4 regions of the Cognaticolwellia beringensis genome follow, and region 4 is predicted to be linked to each of the others. Evidence: predicted binding sites of a transcription regulator. Region 4 holds the regulator's gene; each other region holds the start of a gene.
What was found. The regulator LexA, encoded in region 4, represses DNA repair genes until DNA is damaged. The targets are predictions, from matches to a motif close to TACTGTATNNNNATACAGTA.
Positions count from the first base shown of each region.

Region 1: the regulator LexA is predicted to act here: its motif matches at 2,043-2,062, upstream of B5D82_RS18020 (LexA family protein).
Region 2: the regulator LexA is predicted to act here: its motif matches at 2,881-2,900, upstream of recA (recombinase RecA).
Region 3: the regulator LexA is predicted to act here: its motif matches at 2,589-2,608, upstream of B5D82_RS11755 (YebG family protein).

Region 1 covers NZ_CP020465.1:4,276,502-4,281,861, reverse strand. The annotation lists gene minC (septum site-determining protein MinC) at 1-316, shown strand, start outside; gene minD (septum site-determining protein MinD) at 344-1,153, shown strand; gene minE (cell division topological specificity factor MinE) at 1,155-1,430, shown strand; gene B5D82_RS18020 (LexA family protein) at 2,076-2,489, shown strand; gene B5D82_RS18015 (Y-family DNA polymerase) at 2,477-3,733, shown strand; gene B5D82_RS20190 (PEP-CTERM sorting domain-containing protein) at 3,911-4,624, opposite strand; tRNA gene B5D82_RS18005 (tRNA-Pro) at 5,060-5,136, opposite strand; gene B5D82_RS18000 (DUF3413 domain-containing protein) at 5,236-5,360, opposite strand, start outside.
Region 2 covers NZ_CP020465.1:3,134,443-3,139,802, forward strand. The annotation lists gene B5D82_RS13260 (class I mannose-6-phosphate isomerase) at 1-501, shown strand, start outside; gene uxuA (mannonate dehydratase) at 1,225-2,421, shown strand; gene recA (recombinase RecA) at 2,952-3,986, shown strand; gene B5D82_RS13275 (NAD(P)-dependent oxidoreductase) at 4,809-5,360, shown strand, end outside.
Region 3 covers NZ_CP020465.1:2,758,634-2,763,993, forward strand. The annotation lists gene B5D82_RS11740 (alpha/beta fold hydrolase) at 1-252, shown strand, start outside; gene dbpA (ATP-dependent RNA helicase DbpA) at 360-1,754, shown strand; gene B5D82_RS11750 (DUF3718 domain-containing protein) at 1,884-2,234, opposite strand; gene B5D82_RS11755 (YebG family protein) at 2,703-3,098, shown strand; gene B5D82_RS11760 (M48 family metallopeptidase) at 3,222-3,950, shown strand; gene B5D82_RS11765 (response regulator) at 4,734-5,099, shown strand; gene B5D82_RS11770 (chemotaxis protein) at 5,096-5,360, shown strand, end outside.
Region 4 covers NZ_CP020465.1:1,790,407-1,795,766, forward strand. The annotation lists gene coxB (cytochrome c oxidase subunit II) at 1-903, opposite strand, end outside; gene lexA (transcriptional repressor LexA) at 1,452-2,066, opposite strand; gene B5D82_RS07615 (cupin domain-containing protein) at 2,340-2,705, shown strand; gene B5D82_RS07620 (DUF2306 domain-containing protein) at 2,774-3,148, opposite strand; gene oxyR (DNA-binding transcriptional regulator OxyR) at 3,401-4,300, shown strand; gene ahpF (alkyl hydroperoxide reductase subunit F) at 4,405-5,360, opposite strand, start outside.

The DNA.
Region 1 (5,360 bases), 2.2 Mb from region 4:
AGTTCACCGCGGGCAAATTCGTTCGGGACAGCAACTTTATGCTAAAGATCAAAACTTAGTCATTATTGGCTCAGTTTCAGCCGGAGCTGAAGTGATTGCCGATGGCAATATTCATGTTTATGGCTCGTTGCGCGGTAGAGCCATTGCGGGTGCAAAAGGTCATCATAAAGCACAAATATATTGCCAAAACCTTGAAGCTGAACTGGTTTCTATTAATGGTAATTATTGGCTCAGCGAGTCAATGGAGCAACACTGGGGCTCACCGGTATATATTCATTTGACTGACAGTGAATTAACGTCATCAAAACTCATTTAACATTAACTTAAAAAGGATATTCGGTCTATGGCACGGATAATAGTAGTTACATCAGGCAAAGGTGGTGTTGGTAAAACGACATCAAGTGCTGCCATTGGTCTTGGCCTTGCGTTGAAAGGTCATAAAGTTGTTTTAATTGATTTTGATATTGGCCTTCGAAACCTTGATTTGATCATGGGTTGTGAACGTCGCGTTGTTTACGATTTCGTTAATGTTATTAACGGTGAAGCAACATTAAATCAGGCGCTTATTAAAGATAAACGTGTAAGCAGCTTATCGATATTACCAGCCTCTCAAACACGTGATAAAGACGCATTAACCAAAGAGAATGTCGGCAAGGTTTTAGAAGAGCTTGGCAAGACCTATGATTATATCATTTGTGATTCACCTGCAGGCATCGAAGCAGGCGCAATGATGGCGCTTTATTATGCCGACGAGGCCATAGTGACCACCAATCCTGAGGTTTCATCCGTACGTGACTCTGATCGTATTTTAGGTATGCTAGCAAGTCGTTCACGCCGAGCTGAACTTGGCTTAGAGCCAATAAAAGAGCATTTATTATTGACCCGTTATTCGCCTAAACGCGTAGAAGAAGGCGAAATGCTCAGTGTTGAAGATGTTGAAGATATTCTCTCAATACCGTTATTAGGTGTTATTCCTGAATCACAAGCGGTACTTAAGGCATCAAATGCCGGTGAACCGGTCATTCTAGATACTGAAAGCGATGCCGGTAAAGCGTATCAAGATGTTATTGAGCGTTTGTTAGGCGAAACAGTTGATTTTAGATTTTTAGTTGCCGAGAAAAAAGGCATTTTCAGTCGTATGTTTGGAGGATAACATGGCACTTTTAGATTATTTTTTACGTAAAAAAGAAAAACAAGTCACAACGGCTTCTAAGGCTAAAGAGCGCTTACAAATCATTGTTGCACATGAACGTAATAGTCGAAATAAACAGCCTGATTATTTACCGCAACTGACTGAAGATATATTAAATGTTTTACGTAAATATATTAAAGTATCAGATGAAAGCTTCTCAATTAATCTCGATAAAAAAGACGGTGACTTAAACGTCTTAGAGCTCAATATTGAATTGCATGACGAGAAAATGAGTTAACTTTTTTACTGTGGGTAACGGCAAAGGTTAATGTTTAGCGTAAATGCGAGCGTTTAAGCTTACTAGCACCACTTACGTATTTTATATTATCAGCCCTTATAACTAACGGCTGATAATATAAAACACTGCAAAGTCAGTTCTACACAACAAAGCACCATCAAGCTGATGAACTGGTGGCCTTGCTAGGTAAATTGCTGAGTAATTATGACTGCCAATGGCTCATTTTTGTTGTCCATGATTACGGAATATCAGTAATACCAATTTGATTAATTAAGTGATCTACTTCTTCATGAGGGAAAATGGATAATTACAAGGCAAAAAATTTTGTCAGTAGTTATTCTACTTATAAATTTTATAACGCCGTCATTGTTAATTTTAACCATTAAAATGGCGGCGTTAATTAATCAACTTGGTATAACAGGGGGTTAATATCAAAACTCTTCGAAAAAGTCATTAAAACATAAACATGATGGTTATAAAGTAGCATCCTCCCTAAATTACGTTAGAAGGTTCTAAAACATCGTATTATAGCCCCATGCTCGCTAAAAACACCTTTATTCTGACTAGATGAACAGTTAATAAAAAGCTTTCTCAATTTTACGCTTTAAATTATACTGTTTAAATGTACAGTATGATTTATGCGTTATGAAAGTTATCCCTATTTATATTGAAGCGGGTATTTCCGGCTTCGAATCTCCAGCGGCTGAATATAAAGAACTAGCCTTGTCGCTTGATCAGCTGTTGATTGCTCATCCTGACGCGACCTTTATTGGTTTGGCACAAGGGCAGTCAATGCAAGGCGTTGGCATATTTGATGGTGATTTACTGTTAGTGGATCGTAGTGAGCAAGTAAAAGACGGTGACATTATTGTCGCTAACTATAACGGCTGTTTTACCTGCAAATTTATTGATAAAAAACAAGCGCGGCTATTATCTGCTTCAGCTTTGCACCAACCGGTTAGTATTACCCCAGAAGATGAATTTCAAATAGAAGGCGTTGTTACGCGCTCAATACGATTACATCGACCAGCAAGGGAGCTGAGCGCATGTATGCGTTAGTGGATGCGGTGTCTTTTTATGCCTCTTGTGAAAAGGTCTTCGATCCGTCCATAAGAAATAAACCGGTAGTTGTGTTAACCAATAACGATGGCTGTATCTGTGCGGCTTGTCCTCTTGCTCGTCGTTTGGGCGTGCCCAAGTTTAAGCCGTATTTTCAAATCAAACATTTTTTGGCAAAACATAACGTGGTTGTGCGCTCATCTAACTACGAACTTTATGCCAGTCTTAGCGATAAAATGATGAATGTTATTGGCCGATATTGCGATAACCAATATATTTACTCAATTGATGAATCGTTTTTGCAGTTTAAAAATTACCACACGCTAATTAAGGATTGGCATAAATACGGCCATGAAATACGCCGTGCGGTATGGCAAGAAACGCGCTTACCGGTTGGCGTTGGCTTTGGCTCAACACCAACTCTAGCCAAAGCCGCAAACCATGCAGCTAAAAAACTGCCGGGTTATAACGGGGTAGCGGTTGTTAATGATGCCGCATCGCGCAAAGAGGTGTTATCAAAAATGACCGTGACTGACGTGTGGGGAATTGGCAGCCGATTAGGCAAACGTTTAAATGTATTGGGCATAGCTACCGCATGGGATTTAGCCAACCAGTCACCTAAAGCTATGCGTAGCCAGTTTAGTGTTGTTGTGGAAAGAACGGTTAACGAGTTAAATGGTATTGTTTGTTTAAATTGGGATGAGGTTAAGCAACCGAAGAAAGAAATATTTTCCACTCGAAGCTTCGGCCAACGTGTTAACGAAAGTCACCACTTGAAAACAGCGCTAGTCAGCCACGGTGTAATTGTAGCGCGTAAATTAAGGCAACAGCATTCGCGCGTTAAAAAACTTGCTATATTTGCTGCGAGTTCGCCTCATGACGAAAATTACTATAACAAATCGATCATGTGTGAATTTCCGGTAGCAACAGATAATACGCTATATATTGCCAATGCAATATCAACTGCTTTTAAGAGTATTTATGCTAATGGTGTTAATTTTTATCGCTGTGGCGTGGGAGCCATTGAGCTTGAGAATAGTGAGTTTCAACAACATGATTTATTTTCGCTAAATGAGGACGACCCAAAGCTGATGCTTTGTTATGACGGTATCAACCATCGTTATGGCAATGATACCTTGCAATTAGCGGCACAGGGGAGAATTGAGAAGTGGCACATGCGACGTGAGTTTCTTTCGCCTAGCTTCACCAGCAAGTGGCGAGATATACCGAAGATCAGTTGTTAAGTAATCCACTGAGGGGATCAGAGTTTTAATAACCTATGTATATAATATTATTTGAAAATAATTTAAAATTTTATTTTGGTTAGCCAGACACAAAAAAGCCACTTAACAATAGTGATGTGAACTATTGTTAAGTGGCTGATTCTTATCTTTTATCTTTTATCTTTTAATTTTAAATTATTAAGATTGTTTCTTAAATCGACGTGATGCTAAACCAATCATCCCTAATGCGAAAATAGCCAGCGTTGATGGTTCTGGGACATTTATAGGGGCAGTACCGAATGTTGATGCATCGTCATGAATACGGATAAAATCAACTGCACCTACAAACGATTCTCTTCCACCTGTGTCTGTATCATCTTCAAAAAAGTTCAAGATATTAGCAGATGGTACCGCTTGGTTACTTGAATCATTAAACGGTGTAAGGGCTACACCATTAAAATGAGTTGTAATTACACCTGCAGAACGGACAAAGGCAATTGTAAAAAATTCATTTAAATTAACTGGTCCACCTAAAGGATTACTACCAGATACATAGAAGTCAAAGTTACCATTAAGTAAATATAAGCCGTTATCTGAAACTAGATTGCTAAAATCAATAAGTTTATTCCAACTAATCAAACTATCGATAACGCGTAATCTCATTTCAATTGCGTAGTCCGAAGTATTGGAAAGGGCTGATGTTAGCTTTAAGCCTTGGTTATTAGTAAAATGATACTCTGCACCAGTTACTGAGCCTCCATTAGCTATCATGTCTACACCATTACCTATAGTGTCACTTAAATCACCATTGAAATCATAGCTTTTTATTAGCCCTGCATTAGCAACATTAATAAAGCAACAAATGGACAATATTGAACTTACAAATACAGTTTTTAAAAATTTAAATTTCATTTAATATTCCCTTTTATGAATTACTCTACCTAAGCGTAAAACAGTAAACACTTTACTTAAGTAAAAACCTTACCTTATCTTACTAAAGCAAAAACCTTACCAAAATTTAAATACCTATATTTTCAATGTCATGGTGATCAACATATGATTTAATTTAAAACATTGTAAAATAACCTGACACAAAAAACTTTTCTATCAGTTTCCACCGGCGCGTATTGCCTTTATATTATTCATCGCAATTATTACGTATTTAATAGATGGTTTTATGTTTATTACAACGTTATTCATAAGCACTCTTTCTAAAATTAACAACCTGTGAATACAACGACTAACAAAAAAAATTTTAAAATATATATTTTGGTTAGCCAGACACAAAAAAGCCACTTAAGGAGTTTATTGTTAACTCTTTAAGTGGCTGATTTATAATGCTTAATGTGGTCGGAGTAGCAAGATTCGAACTTGCGACCTCACGTCCCCCAGACGCACGCGCTACCTAGCTGCGCTATACCCCGAATAATAAGCTTAATGGGGATAAAAGCTTATGCGAGCTATATTAATGATTTATGAGTCGAATGCAATTAAAAAACGTTACCGTTAAGCTAAGCGACTAATTATTGTACGTTCTGTGCTTGTTTACTGAATTGCTTAATAAAATGTACACCATCAATCATCAATGGAAAATCAGGTTTTGCCGTAATAGGCGCAGCAAGTTGAATAGAGTAACTTTGAAAATTAC
Region 2 (5,360 bases), 1.3 Mb from region 4:
GGCCGTCCTCACGCTTTAGGTGAAGGCATACTGATGCTTGAAATAATGGAGCCTTCGGATCTGGCGGTAAGGTTTGAATTTGAGCGTTGTGGATATGTGATACCTGAACAGGCAAGATTTATGGGAAGGGATATTGAAACCGCATTAGATGTCTTTAATTTCGATCCAGTTCCGATTGAAAAAGTAGATGAAGAATTTCGTTGTATCCCCAAAGTTTTGTCTTTAGATGAAGATAATAACGGTCTTGAAGAGCTTATCGGATCAAAAGATACTGCGTGTTTTACCGTGAAAAGAGCATCAGTTAATAACAGTTTTAAGCGTAAAGAGAGCGCCTTTTTTTATGGCATCGTAGCTGAAGGCTCAGGTACATTTCGTATCGGAGACGAAGTTACCAATCTCAAGCGTTGGGATAGATTCTTCTGTCCTGCAGGTGTTAGTGAGTTTGAGTACCAAACAGAATTGGGTATGTCTATTCTAGAATGTTATCCAGGCAATAGTTAAGCGCATTATGCTCACTACTATGCCTCAATAAAGTAATCATTAACGAACCGACTCTGCACAGTTTGTTCGTTAATGATTCGCTAAAACCTGATTAAAACCTCCCATCAGAAACACTAATCTAACTAATATTTACACAAGCCTTAAACGCTCAGCACCCCCCAGATTAAATAGTATAAACAGTCAACTTACAGCTTTTATATAATTGGCCTTACCTCTTGCTGTTGTTTTTTCATGACTCAACTGCTGCGAAATTAACTTGTAATTCACTTAAATTATTGTAATTAAGGGTGTTATGTTGTTGCTTGAGTTTTCCTACATTGCTGATTGGGCAAAAAGTATTTTTATTTGGACTTACCAATATTTCATCTGTACTATGTGTTATTAGTATTTATATCAACTTTAAAGGCTTGTGCAATGGAAATTGGTAAGGCCTATTGGTGCTGTTTATCTAAAATATACAAATTTTGCTTGATAAATACGTGGCTACACTTGCATTAAGTTAGTGTTATTGACCTTTGATTAATCCTTGAGGTTATCGTGAGGCATCTCAGTTTGGCATTACCTGTTCAGGACAGGCTATAAAGCGAAGTAACTCGACCATTTTAATTCATTTGAATCGTCACTATGTACCTATTGGTTTTATTTTTAAGTGTAATTTAAGTGTAAATAAAGTGTGTTTGACAAATGTAACAACAGAATTAATAACGATGTGGAGATTATACAATGCGTGAAGCTTGGAGATGGTTTGGCCCTAATGACCCCGTGTCAATTGCCGATGTTAGACAAACAGGGGCTACTGATATTGTTAGCGCACTGCACACAATACCGACCGGCGAAGTTTGGCCGACAGATCAAATTCAAGCCTATAAAGCATTAATTGAAAAAGATAATAATCTTCAATCTACCTTGGTTTGGTCTGTTGTCGAAAGTATCCCTGTGCATGAAGACATAAAGTTAGGACGTGATAATAGCCAGCGCTATGTTGATGCTTGGATCGCATCAATGGAAAATTTAGCAAAATGTGGCATTAAAACCATTTGTTATAACTTTATGCCGGTCATAGATTGGACACGCACTGATTTAAAATTTCAATTACCCAATGGTGGTTATGCACTTAGGTTTGATCAACAAAAATTTGCAGCTTTTGATTTGTATATATTACAGCGTGAAAATGCTGAAGCTGACTATTCTGATGAAGAAATACAGCAAGCAAAAGAAATATTCTCGGCGATGTCTAATGACGAAAAAACCCTATTAACCAATAACATTATCGCGGGTTTACCGGGCAAAATGACAGATGCCTATAACATTGAGGATTTTCGTCGTATGTTGGCAAATTATAAAGATATTTCTAAGGATATTTTAAGAAAAAATTTGTTCTCTTTTTTATCACAAGTGTTACCTAAAGCTGAGCAACTCGGCGTTAAATTAGCAATACACCCTGACGATCCACCAAGGGATATGTTGGGCTTACCTCGCATTATTTGTACATCAGAAGATTTAGAGCTTCTATTTACAGCACTGCCAAGCCCAGCTAACGGCATTACGTTATGTGCAGGTACCTACGGCAGTCGTCCTGATAATAATTTACCTGTTATGGCTAAACACTATGGTTCGCGAATTCATTTTGCCCATTTGCGTGGTGTCAGTAGAGATAAAAACGAACAACGCTCGTTTTATGAAGCTGAACACTTATCAAGCGATGTAGATATGGTTGGAATCATTTCTGCTTTATTAAGTGAAGAAAAAACACGGGTTAGCAATCAAAATAATAACCCAATATTTATCAGGCCTGATCATGGTCACCAAATTTTAGACGATATAAACAAGCCAGGGAATCCAGGATATTCTTGTATTGGTCGTCTCAAAGGCTTAGCCGAAATTAGAGGTGTTATTAAAGCCCTCAGTAGTGTGCATTAAATACTGATTTTGTAGCTTTCACTTTTTATAAACTGCTTTAACAAATTAAATCAAATCAAGGCATAGTCTGACTATGCCTTGATTTTTTTTACCCTAGATATAAGGTCATAAACATTCTAAAGTACGGTTACCTCATTTATAATAAACCTTGAACTATTTACGTTCAAACAGTTGTTAGCTAATAACGATTGCAACCACAATACACTTATCTGCCAACATCCATATTTCGATATCAAACTACCTTCTTAAATAACGTTATTTTATAAATAGGCTAAGTAGTCAATAATATTAATGCGCTAATTATATAAGAGATTAGTGGATGGTTTTCATATGAGTAACTTTTTAGTCTAAAATAATTTAAAGTTACAAATGATGATAAAGTTGTTTCATATCAATAAAATAAAAGTACAGGCAGATTAAATTTATAATAGAAAATAAAAAAATCAATAAAAAACTTGATACTGTACGACTATACAGTATACTTTGCTCAATTAAACGAATTAAGCACCTAAATCATTCTGGAGCAACAAATGAACGATAACAAAGAAAAAGCATTATCAGCTGCCTTAAGCCAAATCGAACGTCAATTTGGTAAAGGTTCAATTATGAAGTTGGGTGATAATCGCAGCATGGACGTTGAAACAATTTCAACGGGTTCATTAGGTTTAGATATCGCACTAGGTGCAGGTGGTTTACCGCTTGGCCGTGTGGTTGAAATATACGGTCCAGAATCAAGTGGTAAAACAACACTAACCCTTGAAGTTATTGCCGAAGCGCAGCGTAACGGTAAAATTTGTGCCTTTGTTGATGCTGAGCATGCACTAGACCCAATCTATGCTGAAAAACTAGGTGTTAATATTAACGAGTTATTAGTTTCTCAACCAGATACTGGTGAGCAAGCGCTTGAAATTTGTGACATGTTGACGCGCTCAGGTGCTATTGACATCATCGTTGTTGACTCGGTTGCTGCATTAACACCAAAGGCTGAAATTGAAGGCGACATGGGTGATTCACACATGGGCTTACAAGCACGTATGCTTTCACAAGCTATGCGTAAGCTTACAGGTAACTTGAAACAGTCAAATACCATGATTATTTTTATCAACCAAATTCGTATGAAGATTGGTGTGATGTTTGGTAGTCCTGAAACCACAACAGGTGGTAATGCTTTAAAGTTCTACGCGTCAGTACGTTTAGATATTCGTCGTATCGGTGCTGTTAAAAATGGTGATGAAATAGTTGGTAACGAAACCCGTGTTAAAGTGGTTAAAAACAAAATTGCACCACCATTTAAACAAGTTGAATTTCAAATTTTGTATGGTGAAGGTATTAACAGTTTAGGTGAGTTAGTTGACCTTGGTGTTAAAAATGAAATGGTAGAAAAAGCCGGCGCTTGGTATAGCTATAAAGGTGATAAAATTGGCCAAGGTAAAGCTAACGCAGCTAAATACCTTAAAGAAAACCCTAAAGTAGCGAAAGAAATTGATACGCGCTTACGTGAATTATTGTTACCAAAAACAAAACCCGCTGAAGCTGAAGCAAAAGTTGAAGCTGTAGCTAAATAATAGCTCTAAGTAAAGTTTAATGACAAAGCCACTGCCAAGTGGCTTTTTTTTTCGCTAATTAACATACTGTCATCACTCTCATTCAAAACCAATAATTATTGCTGTGTCGTCATTTTACCAATTTCACTCATTACCTGATTACCTGAACATTTGCTGGTTGAAATAATCAACAGATGGGGTATTTATTTCATAATTAGAACAATAAGTTATTAAAATAAATGATTTTTTTGTTGTTATTCTTAGAAATAAAATAGGCTATTTAATTAATGGTTATAAATTTAATTCGGTATTACCAATAGCGACTTAATTGAATGATTTAAAAAATATAATGTAAGGTAAATTTGACGAGTAAATACTTAGGTATGTTCGATTGTTTTATATTTTTATATCTACTATAACAAGTGCTTAGTAGTTTTTTTACTGGTAGAAATAGGCAGTAAGTAAAGTGATATCCCCCTGGTGTTGAAGTGAACTCAAAGTGCGTACGACCAATTGTTATTGTAGGTTAATGTATTGGTTATTACCAATAGGTATTGATTGGTTGACAGTTATTTGCGTTTTGGTTAGTATCTAATTATTCCTTATTGTTTTGAGTGTTTCTAAACAATAAGTTTGTATAGATGCAATTTTAGCATTAGGTGTTTATACCTAAATTATTAATGAGTTAAATTTAAGATTAGTCGATAGGTTTGTATACCCGAAATTAATCTGAGGCGTAATTGATTTAGCCTTATTTACTCAAAAAAAAATAGCATGGCGCCTAATGAGGTGGTCAATGTTGGCACTCAGATAAACAAACACTAATATTTTTAGGAGTTAGATATGACAAAACCTATTATAGGTTTCATCGGCCTTGGTCTCATGGGCGGTAACATGGTTGAGAATTTACAAACTCGTGGTTTTCAAGTGAATGTAATGGATCTTAATAAAGATGCTGTTGCAAAAGTTATAGCTCGTGGTAACGCTACTGAAGTTACTTCAGGTAAAGAATTGGCTGAAAAAAGCGATATCGTGATGCTTGCCTTAACTACTTCAAAAGTAGTTGAGTTAGTTGTTTATGCTGAAGATGGCATCTTAGCGGGTATGAGTGAAGGCAAAACATTAATTGACTTCGGTACTTCAATTCCTGATTCTACTCGTAAAATTGGTGCTGATCTTGCGAAAAAAGGTGCTGGTATGATTGATGCTCCTTTAGGTCGTACACCTGCTCACGCTAAAGATGGTTTACTTAACATTATGGCTGCTGGTGATGAAGAAACGTTTAATAAAGTTAAACCAGTGCTAGAACAGCAAGGTGAAAACGTATTTTATCTTGGCGCTCTTGGTGCAGGTCACACAACTAAATTGATCAATAATTTTATTGGAATGACTACC
Region 3 (5,360 bases), 970 kb from region 4:
CATCAGCTTTGTGTTTCTATGCACCGACCCAATTTATTAGCTTTATTAACGCAGTTAACCTTACCTGTTACGTTTCTTGTTGGCGATGAAGATAACTTAGTTGATCTTGTTTCATTGAGACAAGAATTGAAACAAAACCTACATAGCGCGAATAACATTGTGCTGGAAGAGGTTACTAATACGGGGCATATGTTACCGTTAGAATCACCGCAAGCTTTAGCGACAATGCTGATGTATTTATTGGCTAGTTAACCCGACTTTTCCTTATTAAACTGCGGTTAATAATATAATTTCGTAAAGCTGTGTTTGCGTGAGCGAAAGCGTGTAAAATAGCGGCAATTATTTTTTACGTTAGGACTTTGACGTTGAGCGACAGCAAATTTTCATCACTTAGCTTACAACCCGCAATTTTAGATAACCTTTCATCACTTGGTTACCATGAGATGACAGAAATACAAGCTAAAAGCCTACCGGCTATTTTAGCGGGACAAGATGTCATTGCCCAAGGTAAGACCGGCTCAGGCAAAACAGCGGCATTTGGTCTTGGCCTTTTGAATAAACTACAAGTTAAAAAGTTTAGAATTCAAACCTTGGTACTATGCCCTACACGCGAATTAGCCGACCAAGTAGCGAAAGAAATTAGAAAGCTGGCAAGAGCGGTTCATAACATAAAAGTACTCACCTTATGTGGTGGTACACCGTTTGGCCCACAAGTAGGTTCATTAGAGCATGGCGCGCATATTATTGTTGGCACACCAGGTCGAATAGAAGATCATTTAGGACGTGGAACTTTATCATTAGAACATGTGGATACCCTGGTTTTAGATGAAGCTGATCGCATGCTGGATATGGGATTTCAGGCCGCTTTAGATAACATAGTTGCTAAAATGCCAAAGCAGCGACAAACGTTATTATTTAGTGCGACGTTCCCGCAACAAATTCAAAAAATAGCGAATAGCTATTTGCAAACACCCGCAGTGATTAAAGTAGAGTCAAGCCATGAAAGTAGTACTATTTCACAGCATTTTTATCAGGTGGAGAATGATGAAGATCGCCTAACGGCTATCCGATTACTGCTGCTAACCCATCAACCCGAGTCGAGCGTAATATTTTGTAATACCAAAATAGAAACGCAGAATGTAGCGAATAAATTGGCTGCTTATGGTTTTGGTGTTGTAGCATTACATGGTGATTTGGAACAAAGAGACCGTGATCAAACATTAGTGCGCTTTTCCAATAAAAGTGCCTCAATACTGGTTGCGACTGATGTTGCCGCGCGTGGTTTAGACATTGAAGCGCTTGATGCGGTATTTAATTATCATATTGCTCATGACAGTGAGGTTCATATTCACCGCATTGGTCGCACCGGTCGTGCAGGTAGCACTGGTTATGCTTTTTCATTATTTAATAAAAAAGATAGCTACAAAATTGGCTTATTGGAAGATTATTTAGAGCGAACTATTGAAGGTGAAGAATTACCGAGCAGTGAGGCTTTAGATCGGGATGTATTTACGCCAAAAATGGCGACGATACAAATCGATGGCGGTAAAAAACAAAAAGTCAGACCAGGCGATATTGTCGGCGCACTTACCGGTGAAAATGGTATAACATTTGAACAAGTGGGTAAAATTCAATTAGGCGCTAACTGGGCATATGTAGCTGTAGATAAATCAGTGGTGAGAAAAGCGTTAAATAAGTTAACGCACGGCAAGCTAAAAGGGCGTACCTTTAGGGTTAAAGAGTTAAAGAGTTAAAGAGTTAAAGTAAGCATTTACTAAGTTTGATTTCATTAGCTATAAAAATAACATCAACTAGGTACTCAGCTTCAAAATTGAGTACCTGTGATGTTAAATTATGACTTTTAATGCCGACCTCCTTAAATTTTATAACTGAAAATTAACATTTATTTTTTCAATCGCAGCAACATCAATAATATTAACCTTACCGCTAATACTGCCCTCTAAACGTGCTGCTGTTTTATTTGCGCCATATTTTTGGGCAAAAGTGATAATGTCTTCGCCGTTACACATCACCTTCATTGCGACTATTTTGTTTCGTAAATTATAAGAATCAGCTGTTTTTTGATACTTAGTAACGTTATTAGTTAATGTAGATTTACAAACGTCAATAAGGGCTGTTTCAATATGTTTATCCATGGCATAGCTACTAAAGCTTACAATTGATAAAACTGAACAGGTCATCGCGGTAGTAGTGAATAATTTGAATGTGTTCATTTGACTCTCCATATACAATTAAAAGTTTATTTACGCTGTGTACACATTTACGCTGTGTACACATTTACGCTGTGTACACATTAATAGTGACGTATTAGCGATAAAAAGTTGTAAAGAAGAACGGACGGAATGTAAAAGTTAATCACTAGCAGTGGAAGATGATATCTATGATATTTTATTGTTTTTATTATATAAAGTTTTCATAGTAAACAGATTTGATGACAATAACTCTTACATCTAAGCATGTACTTTGAAACATTATCGTATAGTAATGTCATATATCGTACGATAGAACACATGAAATTTATGGTGGCAGCTAACATTTTCTGGCAATTTTAGAAAATCAGGGTATGATACTGGTAATATGTACAGTCTTTACTGGCCTGAAAAGGTATCTTTTAAAATAGGTATGCTTTTTAGTTGGGTGGTAATGAATTGAATTTGGTAAATAGTAAATAAGGGATAACAATGGCAGTTGAGAGTCGATTTGTCGTCATAAGACAAGGTGTGGAGGTAGAAACATTCATGGATAAAAAAGCCGCAGACGAATATGATAAAATGCTTGATATGGCAGATAACTTATCTGAAATGTTTGAACAAGCACCTGTCGAGCTTTCTGAAAGTATTCGTGAAGAACTCAGTGTCTATTTAGCCCAAAATCGTGATGACGTGCTTGTTGCTTTACAAGCTAAAAAAGCTAAAGTAACGAACACTAAAGCCGTTGTTAGTAGCCCGAAAAAGACTAAAGCCGAAGTTGCGGATGAGGTTGTTGAAGCCGACAGTGTGAATACAACTGAGAAAGTAAAAAAGGCTAAATCGCCTAGCGCTAAAGCAAGTAGCAAAACTAAACCTGTGGTAGCTTAACTTATATTTCGATGCAGGTAAGTGAACAGTTAGCTAGCGTTTAACCTTGTTTATCCCTAATCGAGGTTATTCTTCCATTTGTTAATTGTTAATTGTTAATTGTTAATTTTTTATGGTGGTGTTTTGGAATATCAGCTAATACGAAGCGCGCGTAGAAAAACTATTGCCTTACAAGTAAGCAATGCACAAATTATTGTTAGGGCACCAAAGTTTGTTAAAACGGCGTACGTTGAAAGCCTTATACAATCAAAATTGCTTTGGCTAAAACAAAAGGTTGCAGAACAACAGCAGAATACCTTATTAAACCCTACTTTTACCCAACAACTTAGCGATGAAAATACCCAAAACAAACCTTCAATCTATATTGATGGTTTGCCGCACAATATTATCATTGCTTATGGGCAGAAAAATGTTATTCATAATAAGCAGGATCTAAGCTTAACCGTGGTGCTTAATTCTCGTTATGCATCATACAGTTTGCACTCAGAACTTACGGTAACGAAAGTTAAATCGCAAATTGAAGGCTGGTTTAAAGCGCAAATTGAAGATTATATTCAGCAAAATCTTATCAATTTTTCGTACCAAATGTCGCTATATGCGTCATCGTTTAAAGTGAGAAAATATAAAGCACGCTGGGGAAGTTGTAATAGTCGTAGCGAATTAAGCTTTAATTACTTATTGAAAATGCTGCCGACTTGGGTGGTTGACTATGTCATAATTCATGAGTTATGTCATATCAAACACATGAACCATTCGACAAAATTTTGGCAATTAGTTGCCGTATATTGCCCTGAATATCAAAGCGCCAAAAGTTGGATGCAAGAACATCAACCCTACCTGAAATGGTTGTAACCCTTTGCTTGCGTAACACTAATATCCAAAGCTACCTCTCTCATATCTAAGCAATAATCATTACTTTTAATTTAACTAGTTGGCACGAGACCTGCTTGGTATATTTACTTTTTTACGAATTAAAAAAATAATAAAACGATTAGAGTCCACTAGTATCAATATGTGCAAACAGCCACTTGGTAGTATTGGCATAAGGGGATAAATATGAAATTAACTCACTACAGTTGGAAGGCGATATGTATTTATCTATTGTCTGCTACTATGTCTGTAACCATTATTGAGTTATTAATAAATGAGTTATTAATAAATTTATAGCTAGCATAATAGCAATATCACTCATTATCTGAACATTTATAGGCATTAAAATAACCGAGTATTGCATTATTAAGTAGCTTTGCAGTTTACAGGTTTTTTGACAATTTTTTCATGATTGTGAGGCTATTGTCCTGAACAACAAGTTATTAAAATAAATGCCCTATATTTGACCATTTTACGTTACGCATAAAATAGCCCCTCTAACTTCTTTAAATTGCTTCTAACTTCTTTAAATTGATAGGTGAATATCTCATTTCTGCGTTTAGCCGTGAATGTGAATATATCAACACAGCCTCATTTCTGCAGCTTATTTTTTGCAATATATTTAGATTTAAAGATGCCCTTGACGTATATTTTAAAACCTTAAAATGGAAAAATGTGGCGTTTATCAGCATTAGCAATTAACAGCAGAACAAATTTAAGGTAAATTGGGTGTTAATAAAAAAAATAATTAAGGAATAGCGCCAAATGAGTACAAATGTTCTTATTTGTGATGACTCTAACTTAGCCAGAAAGCAAGTACTTAGAAGCCTTCCCGAGAACCTATCAATAAATGTGCAATTAGCCAAAGACGGTCAAGAAGCACTAGATATTTTACGCAGTCAAAATATTGATATTCTATTTCTTGATTTGACCATGCCAATTATTGATGGCTTGGGCGTATTAAAAGCGTTGAAAGATGAAGGTATTAATGTACCTGTGTTTGTTATTTCAGCAGATATTCAACCTGAAATGCAAAATCGAGTATTGGAGTTAGGTGCAAAAGCATTTTTGCGTAAACCTATAGAATTAGATACATTAAATGAACACTTAAGAAATCATGGTTTCCTATGAATGCATCTGACTTAACTGAAGATCAACACGATTGTTTACAAGAGTTGATTAATGTCGCCATGGGTCAAGCAAGCGATCAACTTGCACGCTATTTAGATACCTTTGTGTATTTAAGAGTGCCGAGTATAGAGCAAGTGCGATCAGAACATTTATTTGACAGCCTTAACCATGACTTAAAAGCAACGGCAATTGTTAGCCAAGGTTTTTTTGGTTATGAAGGTATTCGTGGTGAAGCACTATTGATGTATCAACCGCTAGATT
Region 4 (5,360 bases):
GCCACTAACTTGGTGACACGCGGCACAGTATGCGGTGTAAGTTGTTTCACCTAGTTGCATTAATTCTTCTAAAGGTACTGAAGCATTCAACGATGCTGCTTCTGCAGCTTTCGCATTAGCCTTCAATGCTTTCTGCTCATCAAGCCAAATGGCATAATCAGCTTCAGACTTCACTTCAACCACTATCGGCATAAAACCGTGATCTTTACCACATAGCTCAGCACATTGGCCACGATAAACGCCGGGGTCATCTACCTTAGTCCAAGCTTCGTTAATAAAACCAGGGTTAGCATCTTGTTTTACCGCAAATGCCGGAACCCACCAAGCGTGGATAACATCATCAGAGGTAATAACAAAACGCACTTTTTTATTGGTTGGAATAACTAAAGGACGATCAACTTCAAGCAGATAGTTTTCACCTTTCTCGGCTGAAGTACCATCTTGGTTTTCGTATTGGTCACGTGGCGTAGAAAGTACCGAATAAAACTCGAGGTCTTGATCAAAATATTTATAATGCCATTTCCACTGAGAGCCCGTTACTTGAATAGTTATATCTGCATCATCGTTATTTTCCATATCAATGAGCGTGGTAGTGGCAGGAACAGCCATAGCGATTAGAATGACGACAGGAATAGCCGTCCAGAGAATTTCTACTTTTGTGCTTTCATGGAAGGTTGCTGGTTTAAAGCCTTTTGATTTACGGTGAAACACCATAGACCAAAACATAGCACCAAATACCACAACACCAATAGCTGTACAGATATAGAGAACCAACATATGTAAATCGTATACGTCTCTACTAACTTCCGTAACACCTTTGGTTAAGTTCAGCGACATATCTGCCCATACCGAACTCGACAACAAGCCCCCTAGCAACAGCAAACCTAGGTTACGTCTTTTCACTCGACATCTCCTTCACCCTTTTTAAGGCCAAACAACACGGTTTAATCACCATTACACAATGAAAACCGGCTATTTCGCGCATACATTTATTATTATTTAAGTGACGTATTATTCGACAACTGTCAATTACGCCCTATTGTTATGTTTGTACGTTTTCTAGACTAGAATTACTTAAAACTTGATCGGGGTCAATTTAAAATTTCAAAAGCATGAAAAATAAAAGCTAATAAATACAATAGAGTAATAACCCTAAACTGGACGACAAGTGCATTTTTAAAAGGATTACTTCAATGTTTATTTTTTGTTCGAGGGGTGTTTTTTGCGCTGAATAATAAATATTCGATCATGAAATTAGCTGTATAAAAAACAGGCTACAAGCGTTATTTATTGGCGATTAATAGAATTGTTCTGACCAAAAATACTTTAGGTGCTAGAAAAGCTGTTAAATGGAAGAAAAGCGCAAATTTAAGCAATAAGTTTAAAAAACATCAATTAAATCTGCGGGTTTAGCGCAGTAAAAATAGTAAAATATTTAAATATGTATGTAATTACATCCAATCTGCCGCGCGAATAACACCGACAGCTAGGCCTTCGATGTTAAATTGTTGGGACGTTAAATCGACTTTAATTGGTGAAAAGTCTTCATTCTCAGCAAGTAAGTGAACCACATTACCTTCACGTTTAAAACGCTTAACCGTAACATCGTCTTCAACACGAGCAACAATGACTTGGCCATTTTGTACGTCTGTGGTTTGATGCACTGCCAGCAAATCGCCATCTAAAATGCCAATGTCTTTCATGCTTTCGCCATTAACGCGCAATAAATAATCGGCCGGTGGATGAAATAAACTTCCATCAATTTTATAGTGCTGCTCAACATGTTCTTGTGCCAAAATTGGCTCACCTGCTGCGACTCGACCAATAAGCGGCAAACCATCTTCTTCAATAAATTCTTCCGCAAGACGAATGCCACGAGAAGTACCAGGTAACATCTCAATATAGCCTTTCTTAGCTAGCGCTTTTAAATGTTCTTCTGCTGCATTGGCCGATTTAAACCCAAAATTAGTCGCAATTTCGGCACGAGTTGGCGGCATACCAGTATCCGAAATTTTTTCTCTGATCAGATCAAATATCTGCTGTTGTCTAGGTGTTAAAGGGCGCATTTTTATTCCTTAAGCGACTGAAGAGTAAGCCTGTATTTTTAAACAGTATTACTGTTATTGTATACAGGCTTTTTGGAAACGCAAGAAATTATTGCTGAGGGATTGAGCAGTTTTGTTAATTATAATGAAAATTTTTCTGTATATTTTTTTAGAATGCTTCGAGGCGTATTAAAAATAAGCACTCTCCCCCCTTGATTAAGTCAAACATTTGCAGTTTCTAAAACGCTAGAATTATGTAATATTAAAAGCTTAACTTAAGCTCTCGGAGCAAAGATGAAGTCAAAAGTAATCAACTTTAAAGATAAATTTAGCCAATTTACTGAGCATTGGTCGCCTCGTGTTATCGCTGAAATGAATGATTATCAATTTAAATTAGTGAAAGTAGCAGGTGAATTTGTCTGGCATGACCACCCAGAAACAGATGAGGTTTTTATTGTCATTGAAGGTGTTCTTAATATCGAATTTCGAGATGGACCTGTCACCTTAGAACCTGGCGAAATGTTTGTGATCCCTAAAGGTGTTGAACATAAACCCGTCGCTAATGCTGAATGTAAAATTATGATTGTGGAGCCAAAAGGAGTAGTGAATACGGGTGATGCGAACAGTGATCTCACCGCTCAAAATGATCTATGGATATAAATTCAACTGGCTTGTAAAACAAATAAAATCATCATAAACACTAAACAAACGTTAAACTCACTACTTCATTAAAAAGTTTTAAAAATCATCTCATGCAATAACCGTCCCGGTACACTTGCTGCAAAAAAAGCAGAAACAATAGTGCCAATGTAAGCACCCACCATACAACGAGCATGTAATCGCTTATTGTGTTTTCGTATTGCCATAATACCAACAGACACACTAACAATAACCACAATAGCGAATAAATGCAGCCAAGTAAGACTGCCTGTCGGCATAATGAAAAATGCGCTAAATGATGCAATCAGCATTAGACAAGCCCATATTTTGCCATTTAATCGATGAAACCGAGTGCCTTTTGCTAGTAATAAATTGAATAAACCAAGAAAAATAGCAGGGATAACGACAAGAAGATGTATTTGAATCGGAATAACTGTATCCATATTCGCCTTATATATTATTCGGGTCTATATCAGGCTAGGTAAAGTTTACCCATATGTCTAGTCAGACAAAGCTAGCAAAAAAACAGACAAGATATTCTTCCCGCAAGTTATAGGTCAAGGCACTGTTTTTTCATAAGTATATTTCTGCTGTGTTGTTACCTCGTTGTATTTAATAGAACACAGTGGCTGAATTTCATCTTTTAAGATAAAATAATTTAACTATTAAATCCCTAACAACCATAGATTTTAACTATGATAAAAATTCGCGATTTAGAATACCTAACGGCCATTGCCCAATATAAACATTTCGGCCATGCTGCTGATGCCTGTTTTGTTAGTCAACCAACCTTGAGCGGGCAAATTCAGAAGTTAGAGCAGCGACTTAAATTAACATTAATTGAGCGACAACCTCGCAATGTGATGTTAACACCAGCAGGTGAAAAGCTAGTTCAACAAGCCCAACAAGTGTTGAACGCAGCCAATAATTTTGAAGAAGCAGCTAAAGCTCTACTTGACCCACTGTCGGGTGATTTACATATCGGCTTAATTCCCACGTTAGCGCCATATATACTGCCGCACATTATGCCAACGCTGAACAGCAATCTAACGAAAATAAACTTTTATTTACATGAAAATAGAACGCAAGATTTACTGCAACAGTTGGAAACAGGCAAACTCGATATTTTAATTCTGCCTTGGCTACCCGAAATGGCACGCTTTGAACGATATGACTTATTCACTGAGCCTTTGGTGATGGCAACGTCGCCATCACACGCACTTGCCAACAGATCGACCGTAACTTTTGATGATCTGCATAATCAAAAAATCCTTACCTTAGAAGACGGGCATTGTTTAAGAGATCAAGCCATGGGTTATTGTTTTAGCGCAGGTGCTGAAGAAGATCATAGCTTTCGAGCCACTAGTCTTGAAACTTTACGCTATATGGTGGCAAGCAATATCGGTATTACACTGATGCCACAATTAGCAACGATTAACTATGCGCCGCAAAAGCATATTCACTATATTCCTTTTGAAAGCCCACAACCAATGCGTGAAATAGCATTACTATGCCGCACAGGATATGCTCGAATGGAAAGTGTTAACGCCGTAGTTAATGAAATTCGACAATCAGTAAAAGGTTTATTCGATTAGCGCTGAATGAAATGAAGAAATTGAATCAATGTGAGTCTATCGATGAAAAAAACGCTATTGTTGTGCACAATAGCGTTTTATAGCACAAGATATTATTGCAAATTTTAGGCGGCAACTTTACTGATACTTTCACGTTCTTCAAGTGGATTCGGTGTTCTAATTAAATAATCAAATGCACCTAACGCTGCTGCTGCACCGCCACCCATGGCGATAATTATTTGCTTAAAAGGCGTGTTTGTTACATCTCCAGCGGCATAAACACCGGCAATATTGGTTTCACCTTTTTGATTAATAATAACCTCGCCTCGTTCAGTTAAATCAACGGTTCCTTGCAAGAATTGTGAATTCGGCAATAAGCCTATTTGTACAAATATACCCGCAAGTTCGATACTTTCTTGCTCATTGGTTGCACGGTTAAGGTAATTAAGCCCAGTTACATGCTTACCATTACCTAAAACCTCTGTGGTTTGTGCATTCACAATAATGTCGATATTAGGTAATGAGCGAGCTTTATTTTGCAATACCGCATCGGCTCGTAATACAGAATCAAACTCCAACACAGTAACATGTTCAACAATGCCGGCTAAATCAATCGCCGCTTCAATACCTGAATTACCACCACCAATCACGGCAACTGATTTTCCTTTAAATAAAGGTCCATCACAATGTGGGCAATAAGCCACACCCTTACCACGATATTCTTGTTCACCAGTTACGTTCATTTCGCGCCATCTTGCCCCTGTGGCGATTATGGTTGAGCGTGTTTGCAGGGTGGCACCATTTTCTAATTCAACGGTAATTAAGCCACCTTCAACAGCACTTTTTATAATATTTCTCACCCGTTGATTATTCATAATATCAACATCGTAGTCATTTACATGCGCTTCTAAACTAGCGACTAACTTAGGGCCTTCAGTCGCACTGACGGAGATAAAATTTTCAATCGCCATAGTGTCTTGTAGCTGACCACCAAATTTGTCGGCAACTATCCCTGTACGAATACCTTTACGAGCACTATATATGGCTGACGCAGCGCCAGCTGGGCCACCACCGATAACTA